2 regions of the Pantoea sp. Ep11b genome follow, and region 1 is predicted to be linked to the other one. Evidence: predicted binding sites of a transcription regulator. Region 1 holds the regulator's gene; the other holds the start of a gene.

Evidence for each region. Region 1 encodes Fur, which represses iron uptake genes when iron is present. Its sites were predicted from a motif close to ATAATAATGAGAACNACTATCAA; they were not measured.
Region 2: AB1748_RS09435 (TonB-dependent siderophore receptor) is a predicted target of Fur. The motif match lies at 1,549-1,571, and genes of this name have one in related genera.

Annotation. Positions count from the first base shown of each region.
Region 1 covers NZ_CP160631.1:1,472,022-1,475,410, reverse strand. Annotated here, with positions in the region: gene ybfE (LexA regulated protein) at 1-100, shown strand, start outside; gene fldA (flavodoxin FldA) at 233-763, shown strand; gene fur (ferric iron uptake transcriptional regulator) at 1,110-1,553, shown strand; gene AB1748_RS06915 (hypothetical protein) at 1,623-2,018, opposite strand; gene glnS (glutamine--tRNA ligase) at 2,254-3,389, opposite strand, start outside.
Region 2 covers NZ_CP160631.1:1,983,810-1,987,198, forward strand. Annotated here, with positions in the region: gene AB1748_RS09435 (TonB-dependent siderophore receptor) at 1-1,502, opposite strand, end outside; gene treA (alpha,alpha-trehalase TreA) at 1,696-3,381, opposite strand.

The DNA.
Region 1 (3,389 bases):
TGAAGCCGTCGATGCACTCAATACGCTGGCCGAACAGCGCAATCTCAGCCGCAGCGAACTGATTGAACAGATGCTGCTGGCACAGCTCAAACTGGATTAACGCGGGCAAATCGCACGCAGGAGCAAATGTCGAGGCTTTAACCGTTCCGCGGGTTTGTCTCGTCTGCTATTATTCGCTGAATTGTGCTGCGGCACACATCTCATTATCAGGATTTAAGAGGTTATTTTACTCATGGCACTCGTAGGCATCTTCTTTGGCAGCGATACCGGCAATACCGAAAACATTGCAAAAATGATCCAGAAGCAGCTGGGTAAAGACGTTGCAGAAGTGCATGACATCGCAAAAAGCACAAAAGAAGATCTGGAAGCGTTTGATATCCTGCTGCTGGGTATTCCGACCTGGTATTACGGTGAAGCGCAGTGCGACTGGGATGACTTCTTCCCGACGCTGGAAGAGATCGACTTCAACGGCAAACTGGTGGCGCTGTTCGGCTGCGGCGACCAGGAAGATTACGCAGAGTACTTCTGTGACGCGATGGGCACCATCCGCGACATCATCGAACCCCACGGTGCGGTCATCGTCGGCCACTGGCCGACCGAAGGCTACCATTTTGAAGCCTCAAAAGGTCTGGCAGATGACAAGCACTTTTTGGGCCTGGCGATCGACGAAGACCGCCAGCCTGAACTGACCAGCCAGCGTGTTGAGCAGTGGGTTAAGCAGATTTTCGATGAGCTGCAGCTGAAAGAGATTCTGGAAGCCTGATCCTGCATGCCTCAATGTGAGCGCCAGCTCACATTGAGGCAATGGAAATTCCTATAGAAATAATAGCCACATTTTTTTAACTTTCTCCGTTTAATCTGTAGAATACCCGCATCGATCTTCCGCGTATTTTCTCAGGCGGTAAGACGAAGTGATGGTCAAACAGACTCTGCCAGAATCCTCCCCGGCCCGGTGACGTATCCCCTCTCGCCCATGATGATTCAGGCACGCCCTCTGGTTTTCATTTCATCGCTTCAGCTCTATAATGAGACGCAAATGAGAATAAGCGCAGATCGACATTCAAGGCGACAAGCCACAAAAGTGATATTAGTAACAGGACAAAATCCGCATGACTGACAACAACACCGCATTAAAGAAGGCTGGCCTGAAAGTGACGCTGCCCAGACTGAAAATTCTGGAAGTGCTTCAGGAACCTGAGTGCCATCACGTCAGTGCGGAAGATTTGTACAAACGCCTGATCGACATTGGCGAAGAGATTGGCCTGGCTACCGTTTACCGTGTTCTGAATCAGTTCGATGACGCGGGCATTGTCACACGCCATAACTTTGAAGGCGGCAAATCTGTCTTCGAACTGACTCAGCAGCATCACCACGATCATTTGATCTGCCTGGATTGCGGCAAGGTTATTGAGTTCAGCGATGAGTCGATCGAAACGCGTCAGCGCGAAATCGCGACCCGTCATGGCATCAAGCTGACCAACCACAGTCTCTATCTTTATGGCCACTGCACGGTGGGCGACTGCCGGGAAAACGAAACGCTGCACGACCAGTAATTCTGGCGCGGCTGGATACAAAAAAACCGGTGAATGCACCGGTTTTTTTTCGTCCGTACTGCCGCCGGGTCAGGCGACCAGCGTCTCCTGCAGATAACGCCAGCGCGGGATAGTACTGCTGCAATCCAGAATCGCCAGGGAGATGCGGCTCTGATTATTGCCATTCATCATCTGCATTTCGCGATACTGCACCGTGATCTCTTTTTCATGGTGCGACAGGATCACATGTTCACAGGTGGCGATGCGCATCCCCTCCCGCTGCCCCTGCAACTGCCGGAAAAGATCCTCAACGTCATTGAGGTTGTACTCTTTACCCTTCGGCGTCACCATGCGAAATTCGGGATGGAAATAGGACATCAGCAACTCAAAACTGTCATCAGAGCCTGCTGCCTGATTAAAAATACGTTCAATGAGCTGATGTAAAACGACGACACTGTGTTTGGCTTCCTGGGCGAGAGCGTTCATTTTTTTTCCTTCTGTAACCCGCTTTGCGACCGTTGAGAGCGCATAGCCTACCTGAAAGCGGCTAATTCACACTCTGAAATTGATTAATTTTTTTAAACTCAGATTACTCTCACAGGGGGCGCAGGGGGAGTTGCAGTTAGTGCAGAATAAACGTCGGTGATGATGAAAATCGGGGCCATAAAAAAGGGCGATAAATCGCCCTTTTGCCATTTTATGGGGTCAGCCCGAAAATGTTTTACTCGCCGGTTTTTGCCCAGGTATCGCGCAGGCCCACGGTGCGGTTAAACACCAGCTGCGACGGCTTCGAGTAAACACTGTCGGCGCAGAAATAGCCTTCGCGTTCGAACTGGAACGGCTCGCCCGGTTGCGCATCGCGCAGGCCCGGCTCGACAAAGCCATTTTTGATGCTCAGCGATTCAGGATTGATGACCGCCAGGAAGTCCTCGGCCGCGCCCGGGTTTGGCACACTGAACAGACGGTCATACAGGCGGAACTCAGCAGGCTGCGCATGATCGGCAGAAACCCAGTGAATCACCCCTTTGACCTTACGGCCATCGGCCGGATCTTTGCTCAGCGTATCGACGTCGCTGGTGCAGTAGATGCAGGTGATGTTACCCGCTTCATCTTTGGCGACGCGCTCGGCACGAATCACATAGGCGTTGCGCAGGCGCACCTCTTTGCCCAGCACCAGGCGTTTATACTGCTTGTTCGCCTCTTCGCGGAAATCAGCCCGATCGATCCAGATTTCGCGGCTGAACGGCACGTCACGCGTACCCATCTCCGGCTTACCCGGATGATTCGGCATGGTGATAATTTCGTTATGACCCGCCGGCAGATTCTCAATGACGATTTTAAGCGGATCCAGCACAGCCATGGCGCGTGGCGCATTTTCGTTGAGATCGTCACGGATGCACGATTCCAGCGACGCCATCTCCACGATGTTGTCCTGTTTAGTAACGCCAATGCGACGGCAGAACTCACGGATAGAGGCGGCGGTATAACCACGACGACGCAGGCCCGACACGGTCAGCATACGCGGGTCATCCCAGCCTTCGACATGCTTTTCTGTCACCAGCTGGGTGAGTTTGCGTTTCGACATCACCGCATACTCCAGGTTCAGGCGCGAGAACTCATACTGACGCGGATGCACCGGAATGGTGATGTTATCCAGTACCCAGTCGTAGAGACGGCGGTTGTCCTGGAACTCCAGCGTACAGAGCGAGTGCGTAATGCCTTCCAGCGCATCGGAGATGCAGTGGGTAAAGTCATACATCGGGTAGATGCACCACTTGTTGCCCGTCTGATGATGTTCCGCGAACTTGATACGGTAGATCACCGGATCGCGCATTACGATGAAGTTCGAGGCCATAT
Region 2 (3,389 bases), 510 kb from region 1:
TTCAGCAGATTATTGTTGGGATCGGTGAGGGCGGTCGGGGTGATCGACTGGCTCCAGCTGACATAAGGCGAAATGCCGTTGTCGAAGGCGTAGAGCAACGCAGCGCGACCGCTGACGTGATCATCCTGACGACGGGCGCTGCCGCTGTTGTTCGCCACGATACGGTCATAGCGGCCGGAGAGATCCAGATGCCAGCGATTCAGCTTCATCTCATCCTGCAGGTAGAGCCCGGTCTGATAGTAGCGACGGGTTTTACTGGTCCAGAGGTAGTCAGGCATCTCGCCCACCTGCTCGCCGGTCAGGGCATTCAGCTGCGAGGCTGAGCCGCTGGCGGCCACGATATCATTCTTATAACGGTGGTACTCGCCACCCACCGAGACGCGATGCTCCAGCTCACCGGTGCTGAACTCTGCCGTCAGGCGGTTATCGGTAGACCAGGCGGCCAGCGAGGATCGTTCGCCGGAGTAGTAGCGGTTCAGCAGGTCGGGATTAGTGCGATCCCAGCCAATCTGATAGACCTGATCGAGATCGACATTCGAGTGGCTGTAGCTGCCGGTAGAGGCGAATGACCAGACGTCGTTGAAGCGGTGACCAAAATCGAAACTGTAGATCTGTTCGCGACGTTTAAACTGGTCGAGGTCGCTGTTGCCTTCATAGAAGTCGTTGTTCAGCTTGTAGCCGTTGTGTTCGTTAAGGCTGCCGTCGCCGGGAACGGAACCGTGATAGCCACCAGAGGGATCCTTCTGCAGGTAGGCTTTCAGGATCAGGTGGGTATCCTCATCCGGCTGCCACATCAGCTGCGGCATCAGCGCATATTTCTCTTCGCGCGTATGCGCGTACTGGGTATCGCCGTTGCGCGTAATACCGGTCAGCCGGAAGGCCCACTGATCGTTAATGGCGTTGGTGTAGTCAAACATCGTGCCGGTGGTGGCATTACTGCCGGCCTGCAGCTGGATGTGACCCTCTTCGCTGAACTGAGGACGTTTGGTCACCATATTGACCAGCCCGCCCGGCACGGTCTGCCCATAGAGTGCAGAAGAGGGACCTTTGATCACGTCGACACGCTCCAGGAAGGCGTTATCAACCTGCAGAACGTTGAAACTGCCGCCGTCGCTCATCAGCCGCATGCCATCAAGGAAGGTGTTATCGACATCGCCGCCGTGGAAACCGCGCAGTGCGATGGTGTCATAACGGGTGGCGGCACCGCCGAAATTGGTGAAGACCCCCGAACTGTAACCCAGCGCCTGATTCAGGGTCAGCGCGCCCTGATCCTGCATCTGCTGGCGGGTCACCACCGAGATGGACTGCGGCGTAGTGATCAGCGAACGGTCGTTTTTGGTGGCGCCCTCGCTGGTGGTCGCCAGATAACCCCGGGTAGGGGAGGCGGAATCTTCCAGCGGTTGCGCGGTCACCACCATATCGGCAGCAAAACTCAGAGCGGGCGTGGTCAGCGCCAGAGTGCAGAGGGGAACATAACCTTTCAGCGGCAATGACAGTTTCATCAACATTCCTTTCTTAGCAAAGCGGTCAGGCAGGTGGATAATATTCTTGATAGGCAATCTCATTATCATAATGAGAATTATTACCTTTTATAAATTCGCTGCAATTTTGCCTGCGGATGAAAAAAGTTCAAGTAAAATTCGCTGAAAGGGGGGAGAGGATACCTCCGGCAGGGCCAGAGGTATCCGGAGAGCATTAAGGTTGTGAAGCTGACGCCTGAGGAATATCGTGGGCGCTGTTACAGGTTTTCTCTTTCGGACAATATTTATCAAGCAGCTTCAGCGTAACGCCATTGGTCCAGCCGAAACCATCCTGCAGCGGATATTCGCCGCCACCGCCACCGCCGAGGTTTTTACCCTCGACGACATATTTTTCAACCAGCTTATGCTCCCGGTCATAGGTGTTCTGAACGTTCTGCAGGAAGCGGACGCCCACCTCTTTTGCCAGTTTCGGCTGGTTGTAGTGTTCCAGACCCTCGACGGCGACCCACTGCAGCGGTGCCCAGCCATTCGGCGCATCCCATTGCTGGCCGTTGTTGACGGTCGTAGTCACCAGACCGCCCGGCTTCAGCAGCTGTTTTTCCACCGCGCGGGCGGTGCTTTCAGCCTGCTTATCGCTGGCGACCTGCAGATAGAGCGGGAACAGCGTCGCAGCGGTCAGCTGCGGATGGACCTGCTTTTTCTGCCAGTCATAATCGGCATACCAGTTCTGTTTACTGTCCCAGAGATAGCGGTTGATAGCCGCCTGGCGCTTCTCTGCCCGGTCTGCGAACTGCTTCGCCAGATCGGTCTGCTTGTTCATCTGATAGGCTTTTGACAGCGTCTGCTCCAGATGGAACAGCAGGCTGTTGAGATCGACCGGCGCCAGCTGCGTGGTCCGGATGGTCGAGAGATTATGCGCGTCGGTAAACCAGCGTGAACTGAAATCCCAGCCCGAGGCCGCACCGGAGCGCAGCTCGCGATAGAGTTCCGCCTTATTGCGCTGAGGCGCTTTCTGCGCGGTGGCGATGTCATCCATCCAGGACTCGGTGCGCGGCACGTCACGCGCATCCCAGTAGCGGTTGAGCAGCGTGCCGTCTGCCAGCTTAATCACCCACTTGCTGGCTGCACCCGCCGCGACGTTGTCGCTGTCCGCCATCCAGTAGTCATACTCTTTCTGCAACTGCGGCAGATAGCGGGTGTAGGCCTGGCCGTTATCGTGGGTTGCCAGCAGATCGACCATCAGGCTGAAGAACGGCGGTTGTGAACGGCTCAGGTAGTAGCTGCGGTTACCGTTGGGGATGTGGCCATAGCGGTCGAGCAGGGAGGCGAAGTTATCCGTCATATCCTGCACCTTATCCCAGTGGCCGCTTTCGGCCAGGCCCAGCATGGTGAAGTAGCTATCCCAGTAATAAATTTCGCGGAAGCGTCCGCCCGGCACTACATAAGGTTTGGGCAGCGGCAGCAGCGAATCATACTGACCGGCGCTGCTGGCCGTGCGAGTCAGCACCGGCCACAGACCATCGATGTGCTCACGCAGATTCTGTCCGGCGGGCGGCACATATTTGTCGCCCGCGGCGGGCAGCGTAAAGTTGGCATCGACAAAATGTTTCAGGTCGAAATTGCGCTGTTTCTTCTGCATCTGCCAGTCAGCCAGAATTGAAGAGGGGTCAAATTTCGGCACCGCATCAGCAAAGGTTTTTTGATCCGGATAGAATTTCGCCTGCTGCACGGCATTGAACAGCGGGCCTAAGCGGATATCCGGCGGCTGCGGCTGATTATTCAGCATGCGGCTGCTGTCATCGGCCTGGGCAGTAAAAGCGGGTACGCTCAGCAGCAACGTGAGCAGAAAAGGTGCATAACGCTGACGCCGTTCGGCGGCGTTTACCTCAATTTTTATCATCGGTTTTT